One region of the Methylovorus sp. MP688 genome, then DNA from elsewhere that is predicted to be linked to it. Evidence: predicted binding sites of a transcription regulator. Region 1 holds the regulator's gene; the other holds the start of a gene.
The links. The regulator FliA, encoded in region 1, starts transcription of late flagellar genes. The targets are predictions, from matches to a motif close to CTAAAGTTNNCNNAAANNNTGCCGATANNA.

Region 1 (15,760 bases):
AGCGTCGCGACAATCGCGCGGCAATTGGCCTTGGCATCCTGCAGGCTCAGCAACGGGGTTTTATCGTTGAGCACACAGTCGCTGAAATGGGCGATTTCCAGATTGAAGTGGTTGCTGGGCGCGTAGGTTTCGACGTGTTTTTGCCCGTCATCGGTCCACCAGCTGATTAATGGCACATCGCTGGTGCCTGGCAGTTGCCACACGGTATGGCAGATCAGCGAGCCTTTGTTGCCGACAATACGGTATTCGGACTGGCGGCTGCATTCAAAACTCACATCAAAATGCCCGCGTTTGCCATCGCCAAAGTCCAGAATGCCGCTGGCAGAAATATCGGCGCCGCTTTCAGCGTATTTGGCCATGGCCGAGACGGCGAGGGGCTCGCTGCCAAAGCAGTGGCGCAGGGTATGGATGGCATAAGGGCCCACATCCCACATGGCACCGCCGCCATTGGCGGTGTCTTTTGCCAGGCGATAAAGCCGGGCAGGGCGCATCAGGAATGAAAAGCTGGCGTGCGCATAGCGGATATCGCCCAATACCCCCGAGGCCACAATCTCTTGCACGCGCTGATGCTGCGGGTGAAAGCGATACATAAAGCCTTCCATCACCTTGAGGTTTTTTGCCTGGGCAGCGGCTTCAATGGCGTTGATGTCCTCTACCTTGAGTGCCATGGGCTTTTCGATCAGCACATGCTTGCCTGCGGCCAGTGCCTTCAGCGCCCATTCGGCGTGCTCGTCATTGGCCATGGGCAGGTAGACGGCTTCCACGCGTTCATCTTGCAGCAGTGCTTCCAGATTATGGTAAAGCGAGACACCGGGCGTGCCGGGCGCGTATTTTTTCAGGGTTTCGGCCGCGGCATCGGGACGGCGGCTGGCAATCGCAACCAGTTCGGCATTGGGCGCCGCCACGATGGCAGGCAACAGGCGTTCATTGACTCTGGCAGCACCCAGAATGCCCCAGCGCAGGCGAGAACTTGAGCTCATGTACAGGCCTTATGGTGATAAGTGAAGCGTTGAATGATGGCAGAATTCGGTGGCTGCGGCTAGCTGAGCCGTGAGCGGGAGCTAGTTGGCGGCGGGTTTGCTGCTGGCTGCAGCTGGCGGTTTGGCTGACGCCGGTGCTTGTGCCGCTGCTGGGGTAGCGGTGGCTTCCGGGGCATTGCCTGCCTCGGGTGCGGAGGGCGCTGTTGGCCGGATGACCGTCGTTTTGTCGGGGGTGATCTCGGAAACATCGGTCTGATTGGGCATCAGTGAGTCGTAAAGAATCATGATGGAAACACGACGGTTGCGCGCCCGGCCCAGTGGCGTGCTGTTGTCCTCCAGCGGTTGCGAGGCGCCAAAGCCCACGGCGCTCAGGCGTTTCTCATCCAGGCCACTATCCTGCAGCATGCGTACCACGCTGCTGGCGCGCATGGCGGATAGCTCCCAGTTGGAGTAAAACTTGTCGTTATGGATGGGCACATTGTCGGTGTGGCCTTCCACCTGAATCGCATGGTTATTGGCTTTCAGTGCCTGGGCGATCTCGTTGAGCGGACCGCTGGCGATGGGTTGTAGCTCGGAGGCGCCGGGCGCAAACAGCAGGCTGTCGTGGATATCCACCCGCACGCCGCGGTTGTTCTGCATGACCTTGATCTTGCCTTCCAGCACCATGGGGGCCAGGTGGTTGGCGAGATTGTTCGCCATGGCGGTCATGGCTTCGCGCTCACGGCGTTGCTTGTCGTTGCGGCGGGCGAGTTCCAGCGGACGGATGAACGATGGCTGCCCATACAGGCCCTTGATATTGGCATGCTCGTTGTTGCCATCGGGCGGGTTGTTGAGTTGGGGTGTGTTTTCGCCGGTGAAGGCGGTGCCCAGAGAAGATGTCAGCTGCTCGTACTTGCCCTGATTGACTGAGGAGATCGCGTACATGACCACAAAAAACGCAAACAGCAGGGTGATGAAGTCAGCATAGGACACCATCCAGCGTTCCTTGTTGTCCTCGTCTTCCTCTACCTGTCTTCTGCGCATGGATAGGGTTCCGTATCAGCGCATGTAGCTGTTGAGGCGCTCTTCTACCACGCGCGTATGGTCGCCTTGCGCGATGGATACCCAGGCATTCATGAGCATTTCGCGCCGGCTGGCCTCTTGCAATACGTAAGCCTTGAGCTTGCTGCCTATGGGCAGGAACACAATATTGGCGAGGCCCACGCCATAGATCGTGGCGACGAATGCCACCGCAATGCCACTGCCCAGACGGCTGGGGTCGGACAGGTTTTCCATCACATGAATCAGGCCTAGCACCGCCCCCAGAATGCCAATGGTAGGCGCGTAGCCGCCGGCGGAATCCCAGATTTTGGCGGCACTGCGGTACTGGCTTTCGTAATAGTAGATATCAATGGCGCAGATTTCGCGGATCTTGTCAGCGGCGATGCCGTCGATCAGCAGGCGCAGGCCTTTTTTGATAAAGGGGTCGGTTTCGTTGTACAGCTGGGCTTCGAGCTTGAGCAGGCCATCGCGGCGGGCGGTGTGGCTCCAGCCGATGATGCGGCGACTGAGTTCTTTTCTGTCATCCACCGGCGGCTGCACAATCCAGCGCAGCAGCATGATACCCAGCTTGAAATTGGCCGGTTTGCTTTGCAGCAGGACGGCACCAAAAGTGCCAAAAACCACAATCAGGAAAGCCGCAGGCTGAATCAGCGAAGCAACCTTGCCGCCTTCAATGGCTTGCCCCAACAGAATGCCGAAAATGGCGAGTAAGATGCCGCCTAGGCTGCCCCAGTCCATAATTGCTCTTTCATGTAAGCGCGTAATCGAGCAATGGCTTGACTATGCAACTGGCAGACCCGTGATTCGGAGACATTCATCACAGCGCCAATTTCTTTGAGGTTAAGTTCTTGTTCGTAGTACAGACCCATTAAAATCTGTTCGCGCTCGGGCAGGTTTTCAATTGCCTCAATCAGGGTTTCCCGGAAATTGCTGTCGAGCAGGCCTTTGATCGGGTTGCCTGAGTCATCCTGCAGAAAGCGGTCCAGAAAGTGGTCGCCGCCTTCGGATTCATGAAAATCTTCGTAGTAGAGCAACTGGTGGCCGCTGCATTCGCCCAGCATGTCGTAGTAATCATCCAGCGACATCTTGAGTTGCTTGGCGACTTCGCCTTCGGTCGGTGGCCGCCCCAGCACTTGTTCCAGCTGGTTGATGGCACCTTCCACATCGCGCATGTTCTTGCGGATGCTGCGTGGCAGCCAGTCGGCATTGCGCAGCTCATCTATCATGGCGCCGCGTATGCGCTGGGCTGCGTAGGTTTCAAACTGGGCGCCATGCGTATCTTCATAACGATTGATCGCATCCAGCAGGCCCATCATGCCGGCCTGCACCAGGTCGTCCAGCTCCACGCTGGGCGGCAGCTTCGCCTTCAGCTGATAGGCCAGCTTCTTCACCAGCGTGGCATGCTGGTGCAGCAGGCTATCTTTCTGATTGGGTTTTCCCGTGGCCGTATACATACTTTCCTTGCTTGGGCACCTTGTCGTTTAATAGTGTGAGATGGATCACAAGCATTGCTTGCCGACATTCTACACCCGTGCCGCGCGAGCGCCAGCCCGCCTGCGGTTGCGCATATCAATCCGATATGTGCAACCGTGCCTGAGCCGAGGCTACGGCATTGTCTTGCCCTGCGTATTGTGGCCTGGCCTTACAGCGTGATCGAAGTACGCTGAATCTCTGCCAGTATCGCCTGCCGGTAATCCAGCTTACGCGCCAGTGCCTTGAAGGCAGCCGAGGCTTGTGCCATTGGAAATGCATCAATGACCACGCGCCCCAGTTTTTCTGCCCGGCTCAGGTGCTCATCCGCCGGGATCGCCCCCATGAACTCCAGGTCTATCTGCATGAAGCGGCGTGCCACCTGGGCAATGTTTTCAAACACCAGCATGGCCTGGGCCTGGCTGGCGTTGCTCACCACAATACCGAAAGAGCGTCGCCCCAGCTGGCTGCATACCTGCTTGATGAGGATGTAGGCCTGCTTGATCGACTCCGGATCGCGCGTGAGTTGAATCACAATTTCGCCATCGTTGAGCGATTGTAATGGCAGAGCGTTATTATTTAAAACAGTATCGACCAACACGATGTCATATTCCTGCGCCAGCTTGCCGAAGATACGGTCCAGCTGCAGGCCTTCTGCTTGCTGGAACTGCATGCTGCCCTGCTTGGGCAATAGACGGCTGATGCGATAACCCTGCTCGGAAAACTTGATCGCCTTGTTCAAAGGCACGCGCTGATTGGCAACTTCCAGCAGGCTGGGGGTATTGCCCAGCTTGTAATGGGTCAGGGCATCGCCTGTATTGGCGGTGGCGTGCACGATGATGACATTGTTGCCATCATCCTGAATCGAGGCACCGAGATTCTTGATCAGTCTGGCCTGGGCATTGCCCGGCATGGCGGACAACACCGACACGATACGGGGCCGGGGGCCGGACATGATGCGCCGCAGACCGGCAGCTTGATCTTCGCGGAAACTAGACATGATCGGCTCCCATGCTCAGCTTGGTGGCGACTGGCGAGGTATTGCCCATCAGGAATGGCAGCTCGTTATGCTTGAACTGGAAGGATGACGTGTTCTGCGCACCAGCGCGGAACGCGCGATGGATCAGCAGCTTTTTATTGGCGACATGCAGGTCTTCCGGCACGCGCTGACCATTCGCCACGTAATACAGGCGCAGTTTTTCGCGGATGATCACATCCAGCGCGCTGCCGATGGTGGCGGCTTCGTCCAGCTTGGTGATGATGCAGCCATCCAGCTGCTTGACCTTGTATGCACGCACCACATCGGTCAGTGTTTCGCCGGTGTTGGTGGCGTTGAGGCACAACAGCTTCTTGATCGGCTGGCGGGTGCTGGACAGCATGGCGATCTGCTCGGCCACCATGCGGTCTTTCTGGCTGACACCCACGGTATCGATCAGGATGGTGTGCTTGCCCTTGAGCTCTTCCAGCGCAATTTTCAGGTCGGCTTCGTCTTTCACCGCATGCACCATCACGCCCAGAATCTTGCCGTAGATGCGCAATTGCTCATGACCGCCAATCCGGTAGGCATCGGTCGTGATCAGACCCAGCTTGCCAGGACCATGCTTCATGACAAAACGTGCGGCCAGCTTGGCGGTGGTGGTGGTCTTGCCGACACCGGTTGGCCCGATCAGCGCAAACACGCCACCGCGATTGAGGATTTCATCTTCATTAGGGATGGCTTGCAGGTTTTTTTCCAGAATCGATTGCACCCAGGTGTTGGCTTCGGCGCTGGTGCGATGATCAGGCATGTTTTCGGCAATCTGGCGCGACAGCGCAGCACTGAAGCCTGCGGACAGCAGCATGTTCAGTGTGTTGGATTTGACCGGGTCACGGTGCTGGATATTGCCCCAGGAGATTTCCACCAGTTGCGATTCGATCACGCTGCGCATATTGCGGATCTCGTTCAGCATGTCATTGATCTGCTTGTTGGACTGTGGCGCGGCTGCTTGCGCTGGTGTGGTGGTGACCTTGGGGCGTGCCGTGGTGGTAGGTGCAGGCTCGGTACGCACAGCGCGATAAGGTTCGGCTTCGGGTGCAGCCTGACGCACAGGAGGACGTGCCTGGCGTGCAGCGGGGCGTGCCTGCGCAGCTTGCAGGGGCTCCATGGCAGGCGCTGCACGGCGCTTGCTGCTTTGCACCGGGGTATCATCGGACATGAAGGAGGCCATGTCTTCTTCCTTGAAGGCCAGGATCTCGTTACCCCCGTTGACCGCACGGTTAGACAGGATAACGGCATCCTCACCCAGGCTTTTACGGACCATGGCTAATGCTTCGCGGGAACTCGATGCGAAAAAGCGTTTGATGTTCATGCTTGACCTCCAATAAGGCTAGTGACACGGATAGTTTTTGAATCAGGAAGCTCTTCATGCGACAGCACACGAAGATGCGGAATAGCACGGCGCAGGAATTTCGACAGGGCAGAGCGCAGCGGACCCGGTACCAGCAGCACAGGCGTCATGCCCAGTTGCTCCTGCTTGCGGGTAGCGGCTTCGGCCTGTTTGGACAGGGTTTCAGCCAAGCCAGGCTCAATGGCAGCACCGCCAGCATTGCTGCTGCTCAAGGCTTGCATCAACAGGCGTTCCAGCTGGTTATCCAGCGCCATGACGGAGACTTCATTGCCAGTGGGGAACAGCTGCTGAACGATAGCGCGGCCCAGCTGCACGCGGACAAAGGTAGTCAGCTCGCTTGGGTCTTGTGTGCGTGAGGCATATTCGGACAGGGTTTCGACGATGGTGCGCATATCGCGGATGTGCACGCCTTCGCTCAGCAGGTTCTGCAATACCTTCTGCACCACGGACAATGGCAATTGCTTGGGCACCAGGTCTTCGACCAGCTTTGGCGAATCCTTGCCAATATGGTCCAGCAGCTGCTGGACTTCCTGGCGGCCCAGCAAGTCAGCGGCATTGGTGGTGATGATGTGGTTCAGGTGGGTAGCCACCACGGTGCTGGCATCCACTACGGTATAACCCATGGCCTGGGCCTGATCACGCACTGCGGATTCCACCCAGATGGCGGGCAGGCCAAAGGCAGGGTCGGTGGTGGCGGTGCCAGGCAGGGTGCCACTGACCATGCCAGGGTTGATCGCCAGAAACTGACCATGGTTGGATTCGCCGCTGCCGACTTCTACACCTTTCAGGGTGATGCGATAGCCGGAAGGACGCAGTTCCAGGTTGTCGCGAATGTGCACGGTAGGGGCGAGGAAGCCGACTTCCTGGGCGAATTTCTTGCGCAGGCCTTTGATGCGTTTCAAGAGATCGCCACCCTGGGCTTTGTCGACCAGCGGAATCAGACGATAGCCCACTTCCAGCCCGATAACATCGACCGGGAGCACATCATTCCAGCTAGCCTCTTCAGGCTCGCCGGTAGGAACAGGTGGCGGTGCCACCACAGGGTCTTCCGCGCTCTTCTTTTTCTCGGCCACGAAATAGGCCAGACCGGCAAGCAGGGCACCCAGCGTGAGGAATGCAAAGTGTGGCATGCCAGGAATGGCGCCCATGCTGCCGATAATGGCGGCGGTGACATAAATGACCTTGGGGTTGGAGAACAGCTGGGTCACCAGTTGTGTGCCGACGTCTTCCGTATTGGCGACGCGGGATACCACCACACCGGCTGCCACAGAAATCACCAGCGAAGGAATCTGTGCGACCAGACCGTCACCAATGGCCAGCAAGGTGTAATTCTTGATGGCATCGGCAAAGGCCATGTCGTGCTGCACCATGCCCACGATCAGGCCGCCGACGATATTGATGACCGTGACCAGGATGCCGGCGACGGCATCGCCCCGTACATATTTGCTGGCACCGTCCATGGCGCCGTAGAACTCGGCTTCCTGGCCGATCTCGGAACGGCGGCGGCGGGCTTCATCTTCGCCGATCAGGCCGGCATTCAGATCGGCATCAATTGCCATCTGCTTGCCGGGCATGGCGTCCAGGGTAAACCGGGCGCCCACTTCGGCAATCCGGCCAGCACCCTTGGTCACCACGGTAAAGTTGATGATGGTCAGGATCACGAACACCACGATACCCACGGTGTAGTTACCGCCAATCAGGAAGTGGCCAAAGGCCTCAATCACTTTACCTGCAGCATCCGGACCGGCATGCCCCTCGGTCAGCACCACGCGGGTGGAAGCCACGTTCAATGACAGGCGCAGCATGGTGCTAACCAGCAGCACGGTCGGGAAGGCGATGAAGTCCAGTGGCTTGGATGTTTGCAGGCCTATCATCAGCACCATGATGGACAGGGCGATGTTGAAGCTGAACAGCACATCCAGCGCGATGGCAGGCAATGGCAGAATCATCATCGCCAGCAACATGACGATCAGCAGCGGGGCGGCGATGGTACGGCCGCCCAGATGACTCAGGATATCCTTGAGGGCAAAGTTGTTCATCAGGCTGTTACCTCAGTCAGCTTGTGATGGGGATCCAGTGCATCCGGCACATCCAGTTGGGTCGGTGTTTCAGGGCGGAAGCCGCCATGCTTGTTGAAGGCGCGCATCTGGAACACATAAGCGATGATCTCAGCCACGGCGGAATACAGTGCCTGAGGAATTTCATCGCCCAGCTCGGTGTGGGCATAAAGCGCCCGTGCCAGCTTGGGGGATTCCAGCGTCATGATCTTATGCTCGGCGGCCACTTCACGAATCTTCAGGGCCACGGCATCGGCGCCCTTGGCAATCACCACCGGTGCACGCATGCCCAACTCCTTATATTGGATAGCCACGGCGTAGTGGGTCGGGTTGGTGATGACGACATCCGCCTTGGGGATTTCCGACATCATGCGGCGGCGGGCAATCTCGCGCTGTTGCTGACGGATACGTGCCTTGATCTGCGGGTTGCCTTCGGATTCCTTGGATTCCTGCTTGACCTCTTCCTTGGTCATTTTCAGGTTATTGGCATAGGTGGTGAGCTGGTAGGGCACATCAATCGCGGCAATCAGCACCAGGGCGCCCACAATGAAAAAGAAGCTTTTCAGCAGCATGTCTTCCACTTCGGCGATGCTGGTGTGCAAGGGCAACAGGGCAAGCGAGAGGATGGTGTCGACATCATGCGCCACCACGACATACGCCACCGAGCCTACCAGTATGGTTTTGCCCACGGCCTTGAGCAGTTCCACCAGGGCATTTTTGGAGACCATATTGCCCAAACCACTGACGGGGTTAAGGCGGTTGAATTTGGGCACAAAGGCCTGATTGCTGACGTTCCAGCCACCAATCAGGGTAGGGGCGGCAATCGCCATGATGAACAGCAAACCTGCCAGCGGAGCAAAGGTGATTAGCAGACTATATATAGAGTCGGAAATTTTCATGAGCAGCAGATTGCTGTCATAGGCCAGGGCGCGCTCAAAATGCAGGCTGCCGCCCATGGTGTGCTTGAGCGCATCACCAAACTGCGAACTCATCATGGCAATGCCCATGCCGCCAGCCAATAGCATCGCACAGGTCACGAACTCGCGTGAGCGGGGGACATTACCTTCCTCGCGCGCCTTTTCGAGGCGCTTGGGCGTCGCCGGTTCTGTCTTTTCTAAATCGCTGTCTTCAGCCATTTCGTGTCCTGTGTGCCGTGTGTGTGATGGGGATGTGCGGTCCCGCTGACATGGAGCACATTATCAGTGGCTGACCCCATGGAGCATTCCATGAATAAAAGGGGTAAACCCATGCTTAATTCCAATGGCGATGGTGGGCTTGAGAAGATTCAGTACAGATTTTTAAAAAAATTGAAAATAAAAATATATATAAAACAAATACATATTAATTTTATTAAAAATAATTTAAAAAATCCTAAAGTTTTCCTGAAGCCAGCCGATAGACCATTTGTGTGATACGGATTAATGCGTCTTCAAGGGGTTGGCGGCGCGTAGTGCGTATGTTGGTGTGTGTAGCAGCAGCCTGGCTTTAGGGATTTTTTAATAAAATTAGGTTAATTGAAACAATGAGTTATCAAATTAATTCTAATTTTTTAAAAAAATCCCTAAAGTTTTTAAAAGCCGGGCCGATAAATCCTTTGTGTGTAGTCCAGTAGTGTGTGTGGTGGTGTGATTTGTTGAAGTGTGTGGCTTTAACAAATCTGACAATCGTAAACTTGTGTAAGGTTGTGTAAAAATTAAGGTTTTTATAAACAACAACTTATCAAATTGTTTATGATGCATTCCGGGTAAGCGCTAAAGTTTTTCTCAGGCGTGCCGTAATGGAAGTGTGTGTAGTAAATCGTGTGTGTGTCAGGCTGCTTTTAGCGCCTACCCGATGTGTGCAGTAAAGTAGTAAAGCTTAATAGTCCTTTGATTTTAAAAGGTTTAAGCTGAAAATCAGTCAAGTATCCCAGCCGGATGTAGGCGTTTGTAAGACAAACGCCTACATTTCCGCGTCTTCGCGTCTTACGCAAAAAACCGACAGACTCCAGTTATGCCCGCATCCCTTTAGGTTCAAAGTACGTCTCACGCGCCCCACACACAGCGCACACACACACGAGGGACCCAAAATGACTGAAAAAGACATGATGTCTGACATCAAAGACGCCAACCTGAGCTACCTGATGCTCGCCCAACAAATGATTCGCTCCGACAAGGCTTCCGCCATCTTCCGTCTGGGCGTCAGCAAAGAAATCGCGGATGTTCTGGAAAGCCTGACTACCGCTCAATTGCTTAAACTCTCCAGCACCAACATGATGCTTGCCCGCTTTCGCTTCGACGACTGCGCCATTCTGAACATGCTGACCAGCTACACCAAGGATCGTCACCTTGCCAGCGCGCATGCCGCCATCCTGATGGCAGGCCAGGCGCCTGAGGCAATGGCTTAAGGTTTTTGGAAAGCGCCGCTCCGGCAAATTGATCAAGAAGGCAGGCATTATCATGGAAAAGAAAAGCGTAGTTAACGAAGCACAACAAATCCAGTTGGCGATACAGCTGATCACGCTGGGCGCACGGTTGCAACTGCTGGAATCGCAGACGACCTTGTCCCGTGAGCGCCTGATCAAGTTGTACAAGGAGCTGAAAGGCGTATCGCCACCCAAGGGCATGCTGCCATTTTCCACCGACTGGTTCCTGACCTGGCAGCCCAACATTCACTCTTCCATGTTCCTGAATATTTACAATTTCATGCGGGAACATACGGATGTGAACGGCATAACCGCCGTGATCAAGGCCTACCAGCTGTATCTGGATGAAACCGGTACCGAAGATCCCGAAACTGCCGTGCTGTCGCTCACCCGCGCCTGGACTCTGGTAAGATTTGTCGAGAGCAAGATGCTCAAGCTGCAAGCCTGCAGCTGCTGCGGCGGCCACTTTGTGGTGAATGTGTATGACTTGAATCAACACTTTGCCTGCAGCTTGTGCCATGTACCATCGCGTGCTGGCAAAACCAAAAAAACCAGGGAAATGGCTGCCGCCTGAGGCGCCGGGCAAATTCGCGCTGTTGAGGTATCACCACACCGCCAGTGAATAGCGCCCCGCGCGCCAGGGCGCTTGATCGGGGGTAGGGTGAATTACGCAAACAGGCAACATCAACAGCAAGCGACATTGCCACGAGAGGTACTTGCCTGCGCAGGCTCAAGCCATGTCGTGGCGCCTGCCATCCGGCCGGGCGATTTTCTGTCAGCTGACAGTCATTGTCCCTTGTTCATCACCCCGTCTTTTCTAAACCTGCCTGGCGTTCTCCATGGCATCTGAATCTCCTCGTGTATTGCCCGCTACCCTTGCCTTGCTGATACAGCTGGGCATGCTGGGCATCAATTTGGTCATTGCCTTGCTGTTTGGCCAGCTCACCGGGCGCGTATATCCCTTCTGGTTGCTGGTGCTGATACAAGCGGTGGGGGCTTATCTATTGGCCCGGCTTTGGGGCATGGCCTCGTGGTGGCGCCTCATCCATCTCTTTTTTCCGCTGGTCGTCTGGCTCATGGTGCAGCTGCATCTCCCCAATTGGGTGTACCTGGCTGGATTTTTGTTCAGCCTGATGCTGTTCTGGACCACGTTTCGCACACAGGTACCGTTTTACCCCTCCTTTCCGGCAGTGTGGCGGCAAGTGCTGGCGTGGATGCCAGCGCGGCAGGGCTTGCGCATGATTGATATAGGCAGCGGGCTCGGTGACATGGCCATGCACATCGCCAAGGTGCGCCCCGACTGCCAGATGCTCGGCATTGAAGTGGCTCCTCTGCCATGGCTGATCAGCCATGCGCGTGGACGCTGGCGCAGATCCTCCCCCCGCTTTGTGCTGGGGGATTACCACAAGCTGGACTTTCGGGAATTTGATGTGGTGTTTGCCTATCTGTCACCCGCGGCCATGCCCGCGCTGTGGCAAAAGGCGAGTAGCGAAATGCGGCCGGGCAGCCTGCTGATCAGCTATGAATTTGAAATACCGGGCGTACCGCCCGCATTGCAGCAGCCTATTGGTGAAACGGGGAAAGTGCTTTATGGCTGGATCATGCCGGGCATGTGAGCTCACTATTGATCGCGAAGCAGCCGCCTGTTGCCAGAGATCACAATCGGGTTGCCGGAGGCTGGGCATCGTGCGCCATCCTTGATGATACCCAGCCTGCTTTAACCTAAAAATCCATGGTGGCCGATAGCATTACGGTGCGCGGCTGACCAAGATATAACCAGCTGCCGGAGCTGCTGCTCCAGTAGTCGCGACCAAACAGATTCTGTATCCCCAGCCTCAGGACCAATGGCCGCTCGGCCGCGGTGGTTTTGTAGCGAGCACCGACGTCCCAGCGGGTCCAGCCCGGAATACTGCGTGTATTGGCTTCATCCAGATACTGGGCGCTGGTTGACATCATGCGGGCGGTGAGGGTCATGCCTGGCACCAGCGAAAGATCATATTCGCTGCCCAGGTTCAGCTGCCAGCGCGAGACGTTGGGCGCGGTGTTGCCGTCATAAGCATCGCTGCTTGCATGCGTGAGTTTGGGCTGGATGTAAGTCGCCCCGCCAAGCAGGCGTACGCCCTGAACTTCGCCGAACACATTCAGCTCAATACCGCGATTGCGTTGTTCTCCTCCTACCTGGTAGGTCGAGGTGCCATCGCCATTGGAAACCGTCAGCCCGCTTGGTTTTTCAATCTGGAAGGTGCTAAGCGACGTAGTGAAGCGGCCGAAATCGTATTTCACCCCGACTTCGTGTTGCTTGGTCTTCACCGGAGGGAACACCTTGCCTGCATTGGTGGTGCCAATCGGCGCGGTGTCGCCTTGCGTCAGCCCTTCAATGTAATTGCTGTAGATCGACCAGTTTGCACCGGGTTTCCACACTGCAGCCAGCACCGGAGTCACGGCATGCTTGTCATAGGAGGTGGTGCTTTCCCCCGTGCTGCTGTAGTCAATGACTTCTACGCGTTGATAACGTCCCCCCAGGGTAACGCTCAGTCTGTCATCAAGAAAGCCCAAGGTGTCGGCTACGGCCAGAGATGGCAGCTGCAGGCGGTTGGTCTTGTCCGGGTGGGAGTCCATGCCGGCAGTGGATGGGCGGCTAACACTGGGCGGGTTGTAGATGTTGGTGGCAAAACTGCTGAAGCCATAATAGTCGGCCGTATAGCCGCTATCTTTCATCAAGTAGTTGGCGCTGAAGTTGAGCTGATGGCTAACCGCGCCCGTGCTGAAATTGCCACGCACACCGCCCTGTGCAGTGCGGTAATTCGTCCAGTTGGGCCAGTAGTACACGGTGGCTTGCGCATTGCCCTGGGCATCGGCCACGCTGACGTCGGTGGAAAGATAACTCGAGATGGTATTGCTGCCGCCTGCTGCGCCGTAGAGGGTCCAGGTGGGGGTGAGGTCATACTCGGCTTTTGCCAGCAGATAATTGCTTTTGGAGTTGGCATACTCCCAATCCTGCGCAATCCGTTTTTTGGCGCTGGGCGGAGAGGGGATGGTGATGCCGTCGGCAATTCCGAAGCCAGCTGCGCCCTGAGGAGCTTCGTTGTTCATGGTCTGATGCCCGGCATCCAGCGATGCCCGCAGACGATTGCCGCGGTAATCAATGCCGATGGTGGCTGCGCCCAGTTCAACCGATTGCCCTGCAGTGGCGTTTTTGCCGTCGCGATATACGCCATTGAAGCGGATGCCCCAGGCATTATCCTCGCCAAAGCGACGCCCGATATCGACATGGCCACCGAAGTTGCTATTGGACATATAGGTGGCCGTCAGTCGGGTCAGCGGCGTGTCATCCGCCCGTTTTGGCACCATATTGATGGTGCCGCCGACGGCTCCGCCCGCGCCTGGCGCCATGCCGTTCAGGAGGGCGCTCGGGCCTTTCAGCACCTCGATGCGTTCCGCCATCTCCACCGGGGCAGCGCGATTGGATGCGATGCCGCTGATGCCATCAAACAACACGGAATCCTGAACCGAAAATCCGCGTATCAGGAAAATATCCCCGCCAGCGGCCGCGTTGGTCAGGCTGTAAGACACCGTGCGCACGGAAGGGTCGTTGAGCACCACATCCGCAGCGGTGATCGCCTGCTGGTTTTCCATCAGTTCGGCGGTGTAACTCGTGGTGTTGAATGGCGTATCCAGCACATCCTTGTTGCCCAGCAGTCCCAAACGGCTGCCACGGGCGACCTGACCACCCGCGTAAGCGGAGGGCAGGTTTTCTGGTCGCTCAGCGACTGCCGTAACGGCTACGAGCGGTAAGGTGGACATGTCATCCTGGCGCGTGCTTGCGGCTTTGACCGCTACCGCCCGCATGCCATAACTGCCATCGGCCTGCCGGTATGCCTCAAGCCCGCTTCCGGCCAGCAGCCTGGCCAAGCCATCCTCGACATTAAAATTACCCTTCAATCCCTCGCTGGTCTTGCCTTCGATTATCTCGCCAGCGCCGACGAGGTAGATCCCGGATTCGCGCGAAAATCGGGTCAATGCGACGCTGAGCGGCCCGGCGGGAATGTCATACGTGCGCAGGCTCTGGGCGCCGCTGGTTTGTGCGTGGGCTGGAGGCGCCCATACGCCAAGGGCGAGCGCGCCCTCGAGCATGAGCAGGTGAATGGCGAATGCCAGTGGGCGCATCTTGGGGAAACGTGCGGCAGTCGCAGGTGAAGCAGGCTTGGTCTGGTCGTGGTGATACATCAATGCATATCCTTTAGCGTTAAGGGTCTGGAAAAAGCGAAGACCCTTACGGCACGGATCGTTTGGCTACCTTGACGCATCGCGGCCATTGCCACGGGAAGTCATCTTGAGGATGGCGGGAATTCAATGATGAAAGGGGTCTTCTTGCTTGGTATAACCATTGGCAAGGCAAAACCCGGAACTATATTTTGCAAATATTTTTTCAGCGCGCGGATTCCAGCGTTGTCCACCAGGGCAGCGGCTGCTCGACGCGGATGGGCAAGGCCGATGCCAGCATGCGCAATACGCGATCTGTGTCTTGCAGCGGGAAGCTGCCGTAGACCTTGAGTTCGGCCACGCCATCCGCCACACCAAGATGGCCTGGCCGATAGCGGCGCAGTTCCTGCACGACGTCGCGCAATGCAATGTTATCGGCCACCAGCATGCCCTGCGTCCAGGCTTCCCGCGCAGCCCCCGCCGTTGCCATGGCGGTAATGTCTGCGCGATCAAAGCGTGATTGCTGGCCTGCCCTTACCACGCGGCTGATGGCGCTTGACGCCGTGCGTATTTCCACCGCGCCCGCATACACGTCGAGCTGAGTGTGTGCTTCATCCAGATACACATTGAATCGCGTGCCCAGTGCCCGCATGCGGCCATGCGGTGTTTCCACCAGAAATGGTCGAGTTTCATCATGGGCGGTTTCAATGAACACCTCACCTTGTACAAGCTCTATGCGACGTTCACTGGCACTGAAGTGAACATTAAGGGCACTGGCTGTATTGAGCCAGAGCTGGGTGCCGTCGGCCAGGGTGAGGCTGCGCTGCTCCCCGGTGGGGGTGCGATGATCGGCTGTCCACGCCAGCATGCTTGCGGGCAACATGCTTTGGCGCCAGCTCAGCAAGCCCAGCGTGCCGCCGCTGGCCAGCGCAGCCAAGGTAATCAGTACGCGCCTGCGGGCATGCAGGCGGGCATGGGCCTTGGTCAGCGCATGGGCGGTTTGCCGTGGGTCAACGGTGGTGCGCAAGGGGTCAAGTCCGCGGCTGATGTCTTCCACATACTGCCAGGCGGCTTGATGTTCTTCGGCGGCGTGCAGCCACGCTTGCCAGCGGGCGGTCTCGTGGCTGCTGGCGCTGCCATCGCGCAAGCGGGCATACCATTCGGCAGCTTGGGTCAGCACGGCGTGCGAGGGGGCTGGCTGTAGATTGCTGGTAGGGG
Region 2 (15,760 bases), 940 kb from region 1:
CGGGAAACCGGTTTTGCCGACCCCGAGCGCATGCGCCGGGCCTTCATCCGCACCCTGGGGCATCCACCTCAGGCCATCAAGCGCATGGCCCGCATGCAAACACATTAAGCGCAGGCCTCTCCTTATCCGCACGGCGGATATCACTCTATCTAACCCGCGATACGGCTGTGTCTGCATATGGTCTAAAATATGCCTACACAGCCCATGACACAGGACAACGCGTCACCCGCCAATATGAGCAACCCGGTAAAACCCCCTGAAGAAGACAGCACCGTCTATAAAACCCTGCTGGAATCCACCAAAGCGATTCCCTGGAAAATAGACTGGCGCACCATGACGTTCAGCTACATCGGCCCGCAGATCGAAACGCTGCTGGGCTGGGCCCCTGAGAGCTGGGTGAGCGCAGGCGACTGGGCCGCGCGCATGCATCCGGAAGACCGTGAATGGGTAGTGGATTATTGCGTGTCACAATCACGCTCCGGGATTGATCACGAGGCGGATTACCGGGCGCTGACCAAGGATGGCGAATACATCTGGATCCGCGATGTGGTGCATGTGCTGCGCAATGCGGATGGCGAAGTCGAAGCGCTGATCGGCTTCATGTTTGATATTAGTGAGCGCAAGAAAACCGAAGAAAAACTGCTGCAACTGCAAAAAGAACTGGAAGAGCTGTCTTTCCAGGATGGCCTGACACGCGTCGCCAATCGCCGCATGTTCGATTCCATCATTCAGGTGGAATGGACCAATGCCAGGCGCAACAGCCAGCCGCTGTCCCTCATCATGCTGGATATCGATTACTTCAAACAGTACAACGATCATTACGGACATATTCAGGGCGATGACTGCCTGAAGCAGGTGGCGGAAATACTGAGCAGTGCGGGCACACGGGCGAACGACTTTTTTGCCCGCTTTGGCGGAGAGGAGTTTGTCCTGGTGCTGCCGCAGACGGATAGCGATGCCGCCAAAAAAATTGCCGAACGCTGCCGCAAGCTGATTTTCAAGGCGCAGATTCCGCATGCAAAATCCCTGATCGGCCCGGTACTCACCATCAGCGTGGGTGTGGGTACCGTGATCCCTGGTTACCAGGATGAGTCTGTGGATTTTATCAACAGCGTGGACCAGCGCCTCTATCAGGCCAAGCAGCTGGGCCGCAACTGCATTATCAGCGGCAACTGAACCTCAAGGCACGCTTCTGGGCTCCCACAGCGGTTCGCCGCCCGCATCGAGATAGGTGAGATACACCCGCAAATCGAACTCCAGCTGGTGATAATGCGGCTCCATATAGCAACATAACTGGTAAAACGCCTTGTCGTGGTCGCGCTCCTTGAAATGCGCCAGTTCATGTACCACGATCATGCGCAAGAATGCCTCCGGCATGCTGCGAAATAGCCCCGACACATGCAGCTCGCGTTTGGCTTTGAGCTTGCCGCCCTGCACCCGCGAGATGGCCGTATGCGTGCCCAGCGCATGACGCACGATGTGCAGTTTGCTGTCATATGCCACCCGGCTGAGTTGTCCGCTATTGCGCAGGTACTCGTCTTTTATTTTCACCACAAAATCGTACAGGCCTTTGTCGGTTCGGATGGCATGCGGCTCAGGGTATTTCACCAGAAAAATCTCCGCGAGTTTTCCCTGCCGAATAACATCAAGCGCCTGTGTGACAAGGCTGGCGGGATACGCAGCAAGATAATGGGAAGTGGGCGTCAAGGGCAGCATGGTAGGCAGGCGAAGTGGGCTGCTGCATTTTACACCGCCCCATGCCGATCGCAGACTATTGCACATCCCCGGCAACTTGTTTAGGCTTGCAGCTCACGCACCCGAAGGGCCTAAAAATAATAAAGCAGGGCATGGGGTTTGCTCACTTCAGGCTGGTTCCACGCCGCCCCATCTCTCTTGAATATTGGCACAACTACATTGCGCGTCGCTCTCGACATCAGCCCTAAAAGCTACGCTACCGGTGCATTAAACCGCGTAGTGGCAGGCTGGTTGTTGCCTCAAACCCGGCGTCTGGCCAGCCGCATGTGCATGGCGCACATCATGGCACTGGCGCTGCTCGGTTTTTCTGCCATATCCGCACACGCCCAGCCACAAACCTTGCGCGTCATCTCGGATGATAACTACCCGCCTTATCTGTTTCGCGATGCCAGCGGAAATCTGGAGGGGTACCAGATGGATATCTGGAAACGCTGGGAGCAGGAAACTGGCATCAAGGTCGAGCTGATCGCCACCCACTGGGATCAGGCCCAGCAAGCGTTGCTCAACGGAGATGCGGATGTCATCGACATGATGTTCCGCACGCCGGACCGCGATGCGACTTATGACTTTTCACAGCCGTATGCCAATCTCCCCGTCGCCATCTACAGCCATGCCAGCATTCCCGGCATTGCCTCCGCGCATGACCTGCGCGGGTTTCTGATCGGGGTGCAGGCAGGCGATGCCTGTATTGAACGACTGCGGGCGGACTCCGTTACCAACTTCAAGCTCTACCCGGATTACACATCCCTGATCAAAGGCGCGCTGGATGAGCAGGTCAAGCTGTTCTGCATGGATGAGTACCCGGCCAATTACTACCTTTACAAACTGGACCCTACGCAAAAATACCGCAAGGCGTTCCAGCTGTATCAGGGGCAGTTTCATTATGCGGTGAAAAAGGGCGCCACTGACACACTGCAGCTGATTGAAAGCGGCATGGCGCGGATTCCGCGTGAAGACAAGATCGAGATGTTTCAGAAATGGGTAGGGCAATCACCGGTGCTGCTGCCTTACAGCCGCTATATCGCGCCGGCACTGGGCTTGTTGAGTCTGGTGGGGGCCATCGTCCTGCTGTGGATTTTCCTGTTGCGCAGAAGCGTCAAAACTAAAACTGCCGAGCTGGCCAATCAGCACCAGCGATTGCAGCAAATTATTGATGGCACGGCGGCTGGGACCTGGGAGTGGGATATACGGAGCGGGGACTGTATCGTCAATCCGCGCTGGGCGGAGATGCTGGGATATACGCCGGATGAGCTGGAGCCTTGCACCGCGGACAGTTGCCGCGCGCTCTGCCACCCGGATGATCTTGAGCAGCTGGTACAGGCACTGGAAGCGCATCTCAGAGGGGAGACCGATTACTTTGCCAGCGAGTCGCGTCGCCGCCATAAAAACGGCCACTGGATATGGGTGGCAGATCGCGGACGGGTAACCCGTCGATCATCACAGGGTGAAGCGCTGACCATGAGCGGCACGCGGCTCGAAATCACCAAGCTCAAGCTGGCCGAAACCACGCTGAAGCAGGCGGTGGAACAGCAAAAAATGTTTATCCAGCAGGCGCCCATCTGTGTGGCCATGTTTGATCGTGACATGCGTTATCTGGCCTGCAGCAACCAATGGCAAGAAGAATTCGGTCATCAGCAGGGCAGCCTGCTGGGGCTGAACCACTATGATGTGCATCCCGACATCCCGGAAAAATGGCGCCTGGCGCATCAACGGGCGCTGGCCGGCGAACGGCTGGAAGAGGAAGAGGACCTGTGGATAAGAGCGGATGGCCAGCATCTCTGGACCCGCTGGATGATCACGCCATGGATGGATGACAGTCAGACCATACAGGGCATTATCATTTCCTCCGAAAACATTTCCGCGCGCAAGCAGGCCGAAGAGGAGTTACGCCTGGCGCATACCGTATTCGAGCACAGTAGCGAAGCCATGCTGGTGACCGATGCCGATAACAACATCATCACCATCAACCCGGCTTTCAGCGAGATGACGGGCTATTCACTGGAAGAAGTCATCGGCAAGAATCCAAAAATCCTGAGCTCGGGACGCCAAGGCAAGGAGTTTTACCAGGAGCTGTGGAATACCCTGGAAACCTCCGGTGAATGGCGTGGTGAGATCTGGAACCGCCGCAAGAGTGGCGAAGAATATGCCGAGTGGCTGGCCATCAATAATATTTATGGGGAAGACGGCAAGCTGTTCCGTAGGGTAGCGCTGTTCTCGGATATCACCGAGAAAAAACGCGCCGATGCCCTGATCTGGAACCAGGCCAATTATGACCTGTTGACGCAACTGCCCAACCGCCGCCTGTTCAGCGACCGCCTGCAACAGGAGATCAAAAAATCGCAGCACGATCATAGCCAGTTTGCGCTGCTGTTCATTGATCTGGATCGCTTCAAGGAAGTGAACGATACCCTGGGCCACAGTCACGGGGACTACCTGCTGATTGAAGCATCCCACCGTATTCAGCGGCACCTGAAAGAAACCGATACCGTCGGACGGCTGGGTGGCGATGAATTTACCGTGATCATTGCCAACCTGCCTGACCCCAGCGTGATGACCCTGATCGCGCAGCGCGTGCTGGACGCCCTTGCCGCACCATACGACCTGGAAGGCGAAATCGTCTATCTCTCCGCCAGCATAGGCATTACGGTTTTCCCTGAAGATGCAACCACCAGCGCCGAGTTGCTGAAAAATGCGGATCAGGCCATGTATGAAGCAAAAAAGAATGGCCGCAACCGTTTCAGTTTCTTTACCCCCATGATGCAGGCCATGGCGCAGGCCCGCATGCGCATGATGCGCGATCTGCGCAATGCGCTGGGTTTGAACCAGTTCACGGTCTATTTCCAGCCGATTGTCGATCTCAGCAGCCAGCGCATCTACAAGGCAGAGGCGCTGATACGCTGGCAACACCCGGAGCTGGGCTTTATCAGCCCCGCTGAATTCATTCCCTTGGCCGAAGAAACCGGCCTGATCCACGAGATAGGCGACTGGGTATTCCAGCAGTCTGCACAGCTGGTGAAACAATGCATCCCTATCGTGGGCGACGATTTCCAGGTGAGCGTGAACAAATCGCCCGTGCAGTTCCGCGACCGTGCGCATTCGCATCATGACTGGATGGAATATCTGAGTGGACTGGGCTTGAGCGGGCACAATATCGTGGTCGAGATTACCGAAGGCCTGCTGCTCAATGCCGATAGCGGCATCTCGGACAAACTGCTGCATTTCCGCGATGCCGGCATGCAGGTGGCGATTGATGACTTCGGCACGGGGTACTCTTCACTGTCCTATCTCAAGAAGTTTGATATTGATTACCTCAAGATAGACCAGTCATTCGTGCGCAATCTGTCGGGCGAAGGCGAGGATCTGGCCTTGTGCGAAGCGATTGCCACCATGGCGCACAAGCTGGATTTGCGCGTGATCGCCGAAGGTGTGGAAACGACCGCACAACGCGACCTGCTAGCGCAGATCGGGTGCGATTACGGCCAAGGCTACCTGTTCTCCAGACCGGTGCCGGCCGATGAATTCATGCTGCTGCTGGAACGATCCGCTGCCTGATCATGCCCAACAGGCATGGGCTGCATATCAGCCGTCGCCAGACAAAAACGACAACAAGAGAAGGGAGACACCATGCCCTACAAGTTTTTGATGTTTTACTTTATTTCGCTCGGCATCTGTTCGCTGTCCACCATCTATAAAACCAGCTGTTTCAAGAACATGCTGTGCCGTCAGATATTGGGCAATATGTTCTGGAGCCTGATCCCCATCGCCAACACCTTCAAGGCCGTGTTGTGGATTTATTCCATGATCGTCGATGCTTGGCGGCGGCGCCGTGGAACAACGCCGCCAGGCTGATGGCGGTATTTATCGGGAAAAGCGCGTATACGCTTAGGCCGCCATGTAGGCATGCACTTTTTGCGTCAGCCATTCCATGAACGCCAATAAACGCCGCGACAAGTGACGTCGGTGCGGATAAAGCAGGGACACCGGCATAGGCTCTGGCTTGAATTCCGGAAGCAGTTCTAACAGTTCGCCCCGCTGCAGATAAGTCCGAACCGCCACGAGCGGCACCTGGATAATACCAAGCCCGGCCAGACAGGCCATGCTGTAGGCGGTGGAATTATTGACCGTCACCCGCGCAGGAACCAGGCAATGCCGGCTCACCCCTGCCTCCATATATTCGAACGCGGAAGGCTTGGCGCCGAGCACCGAAACATAGTGCACCATGTAATGCGCGGCGAGGTCTTCAAGGGCCATCGGCATTCCGTATTGGCGAATATAGGCGGGGCTGGCGCAATTCACCATCTCCAAGGTGCCTAGATGCCTTGCTACCAGGCCCGATTCTGTTAGCACTCCCACCCGGACCACGCAGTCAAACCCTTCACTGATCGGGTCTACCCGCCGGTCCGTACTGCTGAGCTCGATTTCAATGCCAGGATGCCGCTGCATGAATTCAGGCAATTGGGGAATCACCAGGTTATGTGCCATGTTGAGTGGCATATCCACCCGCAAGCGTCCCCGTAGCAGGGTTTCTGTTTGCTGGAAAAGACTCTCCACTTCGTCCACCTCGGCCAGCAGATCTTTGCAGCGCTCATAAAACCGCTGCCCATCCTGCGTGAGTTGCACTTTGCGCGTGGTCCTATGCAAAAGCCTCGCCCCCAAGCGGGCTTCCAGCTGGGTTACTGCATTTGAAATGCTGCCTTTGGGTAATCCCAGGCTATCGGCCGCCCGGGTAAAACTCGCCAGTTCCGCCACCCGTACAAATACCTGCATGGCATCCAGCTTGTCCATACGCACTCCATTGTCATGAAATTATGAACAGTATAACTATTCTTCGGCAGTTTATTCGCACAAAAGATGGCAATAGACTGTTCACCAGCACGATTCATCATCCACTTTCAAAGGAGCATCATCATGACAAGCAAGATTGCGATAGTGACGGGAAGCAGCCGCGGGCTGGGTAAAAGCATGGCACTCAGCATCGCCGCCAAGGGTCAGGACCTCATCCTGACCTATCGCAGCCAGCGCGCGGAAGCAGAAACCGTGGTCAGCAGCATTGAGGCCATGGGCAGAAAAGCGGTGGCACTGCAGCTGGATGTAGGCGACAGCACTTCTTTTGCCCGATTTGCCCAGGAAGTGAAACAGGTGCTGCAGTCCCACTGGCAGCGCGATACCTTTGATTTTCTGGTCAACAACGCGGGTATCGGTATCCATGTCCCGTTCACCGAAACGACAGAAGAAGCCTTTGATACGCTGGTGAATATCCATTTCAAAGGCGTATTTTTCCTGACGCAGAAGCTGCTGGGGCTGATGGCAGATCAGGGACGCATCATCAATATTTCCAGCGGCCTGGCGCGTTTTTCCTTGCCGGGTTACTCGGCATACGCCGCCATGAAAGGCGCCGTGGAAGTGTTGACGCGTTATCTGGCAAAAGATCTGGGGCCACGCGGCATTACGGTGAATGTAGTGGCACCTGGCGCCATTGAAACCGACTTTGGTGGTGGCACGGTGCGCGATAACGCCGAGGTCAATAAATTTGTGGCCAGCCAGACTGCCCTGGGACGCGTGGGCTTGCCCGACGATATCGGCCCCATGGTGGCATCGTTGTTATCGGAAGATAACCGCTGGGTAAATGCCCAGCGCATTGAAGTCTCAGGCGGGATGTTTGTGTAACTCGCCCTGAGTCTTGCTCAAGGCTCTATCTTGAAACCGGCATCGACCCAGGCATCGATGCCGCCCTTGAGTGGTCGCACCTTGTGGTAACCACGCTTGATGAGCAGCTTGGCCATTTTGGCCGCAGTGACGTCATTGGGACATGAACAGTAAAGCACGATATCCGTATCGATATCGGTATCAATAAACACGCTATCAATGGTGTCCTCGGTCATGCTGAGCGCACCGGGAATACGGCCATCGCCTTGCAGATGCGCTGGCCGGGCATCCACAATCACCGGGCGTGAGCCGCTTTTGAGCATGGTATCCAGCTCATCCACCGAAATGCGTGCCATGCGCAGCGATTTGATAAAGCGGTGCCGCTCCCACCATTTGTTGAGTATAAAGGCCACCAGGGCAATACCCAGCAATAGCGCGCCCCATTTGCCCATCTCGCTCAGAATATCCAGCAATTCATCAATGGCGCTGCTGAACAGCGTGCCCAGCACTATGGCTGAGCCCGCCCAGATGGCAGCTCCCAGGCTGTCAAAAATGATAAAGGTCGTGGCCCGTGTACCCACGGTACCGGCCAGCGCGCTGGACACCGAGGCAAAGCCGGGAATGAATTTGCAGAACAGCAGGGCAGGTGGCCCGATGCGCAGATACACCGATTCGGTCTGCCGCACACAGGAATCGGGCGACAGGGAAATGCGGCATAGCTTGCTCATGACCCGGCGCCCGAAGCGGCGTCCGGCAAAATACCAGGCCAGGTCTGCCAGCAGCGAGGCAATCACGGCAGTCAACAGCAGTTGCGCCGGGCTATATTGCCCCTGCGTGAGCATGGCGCCCGTCACCAGCAGGGTGGGGTAAGCCGGAATAGGTAAGCCGATCTGCTCCAGAAACACATTGGCAAACACAATCAGCAAGCCGTATTGCTGAAGCAGATCAAGCAAATGTTGCATGGACTATCTCGACTTCAGTGCGTCAGCGATCTTCTGATCGGTCTTGTACTGGCTGAGCGCATATACCGCCCAGATGGTGGCGGGCAGCCAACCGATGAGCGTGGCTTGCAGAATCAGACAGACGATGCCTGCGATGGGACGGCCAATGGTGAAAAAAGTCAGCCAGGGCAGGATGAGGGCAATCAGTAAACGCATGTCAGCGACCTATTTGAAATGTTAACGCCCACTATATTAACAGCGTCTGCTGCCTTGCGGACCTGCAAGCTGGACAAGATCACACATGCATTGCCATGACTACGCGACCTCACCAGCCATACCGGACGCGTACCCAGTGCTCATAGCGCTGATCATGCATACAAGTTTCCAGGAAATCAGGATAATGCTAGCGCTCGCAAGATAACCCTCGCTATAAAAGGAGCCCTCTGTGGAAGCCTGGCAAAACATCAACCTCCTCTCGCTACTCGATACTCTGATCAGCCTCAGTACGGCGTTTGTACTGGGCAGCCTGATCGGCTTTGAACGTCAGTACAGGCAGCGCACAGCGGGGCTGCGCACCAATGTACTGGTGGCGGTGGGCGCCGCCATTTTTGTCGACATGGCGAACCGGCTGACCGGGCATGAGGGGTCAGTGCATGTGGTGGCGTATGTGGTGTCGGGCATAGGTTTTCTCGGCGCGGGCGTCATCATGCGCGAACAGGGTAATGTGCGTGGCCTGAACACCGCGGCCACCTTGTGGGGCTCCGCGGCGGTGGGCGCCTGCGCTGGTGCCGATCTTCTGCTGGAATCCCTGCTGGGAGCGCTGTTTGTGCTGGCCGCCAATACCCTGTTACGTCCCGTGGTGAACCGTATCAACCGCCAGCCCATGGATACACCGGCAATGGAGCTGACCAATACGGTATATGTCATCGCGGCGCGCACCCATCAGAAAGAAGCCATGTATCTGCTGGAGCAGGCTCTGGAGCAAACCGGTTATCCGCTGCAAGCCCTGGTCATGCATGCCTTTGGGGAAAACGAGATTGAAATTGAAGCAACGCTGGCAGCCACCTCGGTCGATGGCCTGGTACTGGATCAGCTGATCGATCAACTCAAGCAGAGCCCGCATGTTGGGCAGGCTTTCTGGAGCCCCAGCACCACGGATTAAGCGAGCGCCTGCTAGCGCGAAAACCAGCGACTGGCATAGAGCGCCAGACCACTGGCCACGCCGCCGTGCATATTGCCGGTCACCAGCGGCATGTCATCGCCCATCACATTGCGTATCGCCTGCTGTATCACGGGCGATACCGCCGAGCCGCCGGTCAAATAGGTTTTATCAATGCGCACGCCAGCCCCGGCACGGGCCTCTTCAATCACCTTGCGGATTTTTTCGGTGGCCTGGGTAATGGCCTGCTGCATCTGGTCGCGGTTCATGCCGAGTTGCAGCTCTGGCGCTACAAAATCCACATTGATATGGGTATCAGCCGCATCCGTCAGCCGAATCTTGGCCTGCTCGGCGCTACGCACCAGACTGTGGGTCAGGCGCTCACGCCAGACCTTGTACAAGCGGCGGCGCGCTTCATCCGGCTCGCCATGCACCGGCATTTCAAACCGGTTGTAAAAGGCATGCTGGCTGGGAATGCTGTTGACCGAAATGGCATCAAACGCCTTGTGGTGCAACTCTCCATCCTTGCCGAAGTGCGGCATGATCTGATGCCAGCCGATGTGAATATCGAGATCGGTACCGCCGATACGCGTACCGGCATAGGACAAAAGATCAGCACTACGGTCCGCACTGGCGCTGGCATGAGGCCCGACGCGCACCACGGAGCAATCGGTCGTGCCGCCGCCCACATCCACCACCAGCAACACTTCGTCATTCACCAGGCCATTTTCGTAATCCAGCGCAGCGGCCAGCGGCTCATACATGAAGACCACATCCTGCAAACCCGCTGCCTGCGCGGCTTCGCGCATAATAGTGAGTGCCTGCTCATCTCCGCGTTCGCCGTATACCCCATGGTACCGAATGGGGCGGCCTATCACCGCCTGCTGCAAGGGCATACCACTCGCCGCGCGCGCCTGTTGCATCAGCCGCTCCAGCATGCGACTGATGATCACGGTGAAAAATTCCAGCTGATCGCGGCTGAGGTCGCTCCCCAGAAACACCTTGGGAGATTTCACATACAGCCCATCGGTAGGGCCTTCGGTATGCGCTTGAATGGCAGCACGGCCAAACAGCAAATCACGGGCATCGCCCAGCTGCTGACGAAGCGTCATGCGGGCGTCGTCTTCTTCATCCAGATGGTCCGGGCGCTGGCGATAGACCGCCGATGGCAGATAAACACTCTCGCCCTCCAGCGGCAACAAGGTCACCACGCCATTCTGCGCAACACCCACCGAAGAGTTGGATGTCCCGTAATCGATCCCGCAATGCATGCGCAGCCCCATCAGACAAAAGAGCAGAATTCTACCATTGGTCGGGCGTGCAACGCCGCCTTGGCGTGCCATCAGCCCACAGTCGGCATCCCCTGCCCAAGCTTATGCCTAGCGCCATTTGGCGAGGCTGGCAAGCAATCAATTTTTAAGCCGCATGCCGATCAAGCCACAGGAAGAATAGGCGACTGGGGTAAAATCCCTTGTTTTTGAGTACGCACCATGTGGTTCAAAAACCTGCAGATTTATCGCATCTCCCAATGGAATACCCCAGTCGAAGCGCTGGAAGACCAACTGGCTCGTCACGCCCTGCCAGACACCCCGACCTCTGAAATGCAGCAGGCTGGCTGGATTGCGCCAGCCGGTCCCGGCAAACCATTTGTGCATGTGCAAGCTCAGCAAGTGCTGATTGCACTGTGTGTAGAAAAGAAGATACTGCCCAACAGCGTGATCAACCAATATGCCAAGGCACGCGCGCTGGAACTGGAAGAACAGCAGGGCTACAAACCCGGGCGCAAACAGATGAAAGAGCTGAAGGAAGCCATTGCCGATGAGCTGCGGCCACGTGCATTTTCATTGCGCCGCACTATTTATGCATGGCTGGACCTTGCCAATGGCTGGTTTGTGGTGGATGCCGCCAGCGCCGCCCTGGCGGATACCTTGTTGGAGCAACTGCACAAATCGGTGGATGGCTTTTCCTTGCGCCTGATCAAGACCAATCTCTCGCCCACCAGCGCCATGACAGGATGGCTGGCAGGCAGTGAAGCCCCGCATGGCTTCAGTGTGGATCGTGATTGTGAATTACGCGCGCTGGGCGACGACAAGGCCACCGTGCGTTATGTAAGGCATGACCTTGAAGCCGAGGAAATCCGTAAACATATTCAGGGCGGCAAGCAGGTGACCCGCCTGGCAATGACCTGGCGTGACCGCATTGCCTTTGTGTTGAACGATGTGCTGCAGATCAAACGCCTGGAAGCACTGGATGTGCTGAAAGAAGCGGCGGCAGATGTCGCTGCCGAAGAGATGTTCGACAGCGACTTTGTCATGATGAGTGGTGAGCTGAGTCAGCTTTTACCCGAATTATTGGCCGCCCTCGGCGGTGAAGTCGATACCGCACCCAAATCCCAGGCTGCAGCCGCTTGAACGTTCAAGCGTCGGTGGAGACCGCCTGATCGCTGTGTTGAGGCAGCACGATACCGGATGCCGGATCCTGCAAGGCCTCAATCTCGATCAGCGGCGCCCAGGAGTTAATCGCACCGAACACCGTAGCAAAGGAGACATCGGCCGCATCACGACCCGTGCCCAGGCGTATCAAGCCCAGACGCGGCGAGATGCCGGTGGGTTCAAATACATACCAGCGATCGCCCAGATAGACTTCGACATAGGCATGAAAATCGTGCGGGCCACTGGCGGGGTCGGAGCCATAATCTACGCCTGTTACAAAGCGGGCAGGCATATTCAACGCGCGGCACAAGGCAATCATCGCATGCGAAAAGTCACGGCATACCCCGGCTTTCTGTTCGATGACATCCGTGGCGGCACTCATGCTGTTGGTGCTGCCCGGCAAATAGGCGAGGTTGCCATGCACCCAGTCACATACCGCCTTTACGCGGGCATAACCGCGTGGCAGGTGACCGAACTGCTGGTTGGCAAATGCTTGCAACAGATCTGACTGGCAATAGCGGCTGGGGTAAAGGTAGCGCAGATATTGAATGGGGATATCGGTGATCGCCACTTCTTGCAAGGTGTCGGGAGCTTCCAGCTGATGGTCGACTTCCACCGTCGCCGAATAATGCACTTCCAGCGGGCCGGCCTCGGCCTGGCAACGCACATAGCGCGTGCCATAGAACGTATCCTCGTACAGCTCATATTGCAATGGCTGGCTGAATTGCAGGTGCTCGTTCATGACAGATTGATTCGCTGTCTGCGCGGCATGCAGATTGAGGATGAAATCGGCCCGGGGGTCCAGCACTTCATATTTGAGGCTGATGGCCAGTTGCATTTTGATCATGATGGTATCTTGAGATAGGGATACCCCATGATACGTTAGTACTTACTCAGGCAGCATCGGCATTTCGCCGATAAGTGTATCCGTGCCATCCTACAAACTGGCAGGTAACAGGGATAGGGGAAGGTCAGGCAGTGGTATTGATATTCTGGCCGAGATGATCAGGCAGGTTCTGGATTTTCGGCAAGGCTTCTATCATCCCAGCGGCAGCGGTGGCCTGTGCATCCAGGGCTTTTTTCAGCACTTCCATGCTAACGGCTTGCCCGGCCTTGGTCTCGGCCATGCTGGCGGCTACGGTGGCACTGGTCACGGAATCCATACAATTCTCCTTATCTACACTACTGTATCGGCAGGCTTTGGGCATTCTTTAGGGCTATCATGAAAAAAACTTGCTCAAGCCCGGCAAAACTTGTTTTGGTACTGGTGGTCTTTTGATTGCAGGGCCTGATTCATCGCGAGCTTCTGCTAGACTTCGCAAGAAGCACTGCCCGTCATTGATACTTCACAGGCTGGCAACGCATTCAACAACGGCCACCGCCCAATAACCCCTATATCCAAGGTCATGATGCTGTCATTCGATAATCGCCTGCTAAACGAACTCCCCGGTGACCCCATACAGGGCGCCCAGCTGCGCCAGGTGCATGGCGCACTCTGGTCGCGGGTGGACGCCACGCCTGTAAGCGCGCCCCGGATGCTGGCGTGGTCACCCGAAATGGCGACCACGTTAGGACTCACTGCGGGGGATATGCAATCAGACGCCATGCTGCAGGCCCTGTCCGGCAATGGATTGTTGCCCGGCATGCAGCACTACGCGACCTGTTATGGCGGCCATCAGTTTGGCAACTGGGCCGGGCAGCTGGGCGATGGCCGCGCCATTTTTCTGGGTGAAACCGTGAATGCCGCTGGCGAGCGCTGGGAACTGCAACTGAAGGGCGCAGGCGCCACCCCATATTCCCGTCGCGCCGATGGCCGGGCAGTATTGCGCTCCTCCTTGCGCGAATTCTTATGCAGCGAAGCCATGTTTCACCTGGGCATCCCCACCACGCGGGCACTGAGCCTGGTGGCAACGGGCGATAGCGTGATACGTGACATGTTTTACGATGGTCACCCGGAACGCGAGCCCGGCGCTATCGTCTGTCGCGTCGCCCCATCGTTCATACGCTTTGGGCATTTTGAGCTGCCAGCATCGCGCGGGGATATTGATCTGCTGCGCCGCCTGACCGAATTCACCATGCAACGCGACTTTGCCGACATGGCTTTCCCCGCCGATATGCCGCTGCACGAGCGTGTGCCCATCTGGTTCGGCGAGATCTGCCGGCGCACGGCGCTGCTGATGGCGGAGTGGATGCGCGTAGGGTTTGTGCATGGCGTCATGAATACGGACAACATGTCCATCCTCGGGCTCACCATTGATTACGGCCCCTATGGCTGGATAGATAATTTTGATCCCGGCTGGACTCCGAACACCACGGATGCCTCCGGCCGCCGCTACTGCTTTGGTCGTCAACCCGATATTGCGCGCTGGAATCTGGAACGGCTGGCAGAAGCGCTGGCGCTGTTGTTGCCCGAGCCAGCGCCGCTTGTTGAAAGCCTGGGCATATTTGACAGCACCTATGGGCAGGCATGGAGCCAGGGCCTGGCCGCCAAATTTGGGCTGCGCGACTGGCAGGACGATGATGCCGCCTTGATGAGCGAAATTTTCGAATTGATGACAAGAGCGGAGGTCGACATGACTATGTTCTTCCGCCTGCTGGGCGATATGGATATGCAAGCCCCCAAAGCAGAAGCATTGCGCGCAGCGTTTTATCGTGAAGAGTTGTGGCAGGATTTCCACCCGCCCCTGTATTCCTGGCTGCAACGCTACAGCGAACGACTCAAACACGACAACCTGTCCCAGGAGGCGCGACGAACCGCCATGCACAAAGTGAACCCACGCTTTGTCCTGCGCAACTATCTGGCGCAGCAGGCGATTGACCAGGCTACTGAAGGCGACACCACCATGCTGCAGCAACTCTTCAGCGCCATGCGGCAGCCATATGATGATCTTCCGCAGTATGCGGCGCTTTATGCCTTGCGGCCGGATTGGGCAAGGCATAAAGCCGGTTGTTCCATGCTGTCTTGCAGCTCATAAAGCGCCTGCCTGCACACATCCACATTTTCTGTGGATAAGTATGTGGGCTCCTTGCGGAAGGCGACGCCAAGTACATGATGCAATAGCGATGACTCGCTATTGGTCACAATTGTGTCATTTCAAGCCAGCTTGCAGCTGCGGTAATGCTGGGCCTGACAGGTTTGCGCCAGAGCTTTGGCTTCTGCCAGCTGTTCCGGTGTCATCTTGGCTTCGAGGTACATGAGTATTTTCTTGCGCTTGCCACTACGCCCATGGGCATCCTGCGGATTTTCGGCGGCAAGCCAGATCCACATATACCCATTCACCATACTGGCCGGTACGCCTTCCCCTTCGAGATACATATTGCCGAGATTGAACTGGGCATCGCTGTCACCCTGCTCGGCCGCCAGGCCAAACCATTTCAGGGCTTGTGGGATGTCCTGCGGGACGACATCTCCCCGCAAGTAAACAATGCCGAGGTTAAGCTGCGAGCGCACATGGCCTTGCTCGGCAGCCTTGCGATACCACTTGATCGCCTCGTCGTAATCCATGGCAACCCCGCCATCGCGACTGAAGTAAATCACGCCCAGTGCATATTGCGCCTCAACAAAGCCTTGCTCGGCTGACATACGGTACCACTTCACCGCTTCCTGAGGATTTTCCTGAACACCGTCGCCACGGGCATACATCAGGCCAAGGTTGTACTGGGCCTTGGCATCACCCGCCGCCGCCAGTTCGCGATACATAGCCGCGGCCTGCGCAAACTTGCCGGCGTCTACCGCCGTCTTGGCTTCGTCCAGACTGGCCGCAATACTGGTAACAGGCAATAGCAAAGCCACACATACGAGATACCCCAATAAACGTTTCACCATC

Region 2: a site for FliA is predicted at 13,119-13,148, ahead of MPQ_RS13075 (YjfB family protein). Genes of this name have one in related genera too.

Annotation. Positions count from the first base shown of each region.
Region 1 covers NC_014733.1:825,480-841,239, forward strand. The annotation lists gene MPQ_RS04080 (Gfo/Idh/MocA family protein) at 1-980, opposite strand, end outside; gene motD (flagellar motor protein MotD) at 1,062-2,003, opposite strand; gene MPQ_RS04090 (flagellar motor protein) at 2,019-2,759, opposite strand; gene MPQ_RS04095 (RNA polymerase sigma factor FliA) at 2,741-3,475, opposite strand; gene MPQ_RS04100 (motr) at 3,664-4,491, opposite strand; gene flhF (flagellar biosynthesis protein FlhF) at 4,484-5,839, opposite strand; gene flhA (flagellar biosynthesis protein FlhA) at 5,836-7,917, opposite strand; gene flhB (flagellar biosynthesis protein FlhB) at 7,917-9,071, opposite strand; gene MPQ_RS04120 (hypothetical protein) at 9,183-9,347, shown strand; gene flhD (flagellar transcriptional regulator FlhD) at 10,004-10,321, shown strand; gene flhC (flagellar transcriptional regulator FlhC) at 10,374-10,913, shown strand; gene MPQ_RS04135 (class I SAM-dependent methyltransferase) at 11,179-11,955, shown strand; gene MPQ_RS04140 (TonB-dependent receptor) at 12,062-14,566, opposite strand; gene MPQ_RS04145 (FecR domain-containing protein) at 14,769-15,760, opposite strand, start outside.
Region 2 covers NC_014733.1:2,747,718-2,763,477, forward strand. The annotation lists gene MPQ_RS13010 (GlxA family transcriptional regulator) at 1-108, shown strand, start outside; gene MPQ_RS13015 (sensor domain-containing diguanylate cyclase) at 205-1,176, shown strand; gene MPQ_RS13020 (YgjP-like metallopeptidase domain-containing protein) at 1,180-1,716, opposite strand; gene MPQ_RS13025 (EAL domain-containing protein) at 1,915-5,307, shown strand; gene MPQ_RS13030 (hypothetical protein) at 5,380-5,604, shown strand; gene MPQ_RS13035 (LysR family transcriptional regulator) at 5,638-6,540, opposite strand; gene MPQ_RS13040 (SDR family NAD(P)-dependent oxidoreductase) at 6,664-7,422, shown strand; gene MPQ_RS13045 (DedA family protein/thiosulfate sulfurtransferase GlpE) at 7,440-8,363, opposite strand; gene MPQ_RS13050 (YqaE/Pmp3 family membrane protein) at 8,367-8,558, opposite strand; gene MPQ_RS13055 (MgtC/SapB family protein) at 8,788-9,504, shown strand; gene yegD (molecular chaperone) at 9,516-10,772, opposite strand; gene MPQ_RS13065 (recombination-associated protein RdgC) at 10,992-11,912, shown strand; gene MPQ_RS13070 (transglutaminase family protein) at 11,917-12,780, opposite strand; gene MPQ_RS13075 (YjfB family protein) at 12,905-13,096, opposite strand; gene MPQ_RS13080 (YdiU family protein) at 13,343-14,908, shown strand; gene MPQ_RS13085 (tetratricopeptide repeat protein) at 15,028-15,760, opposite strand, start outside.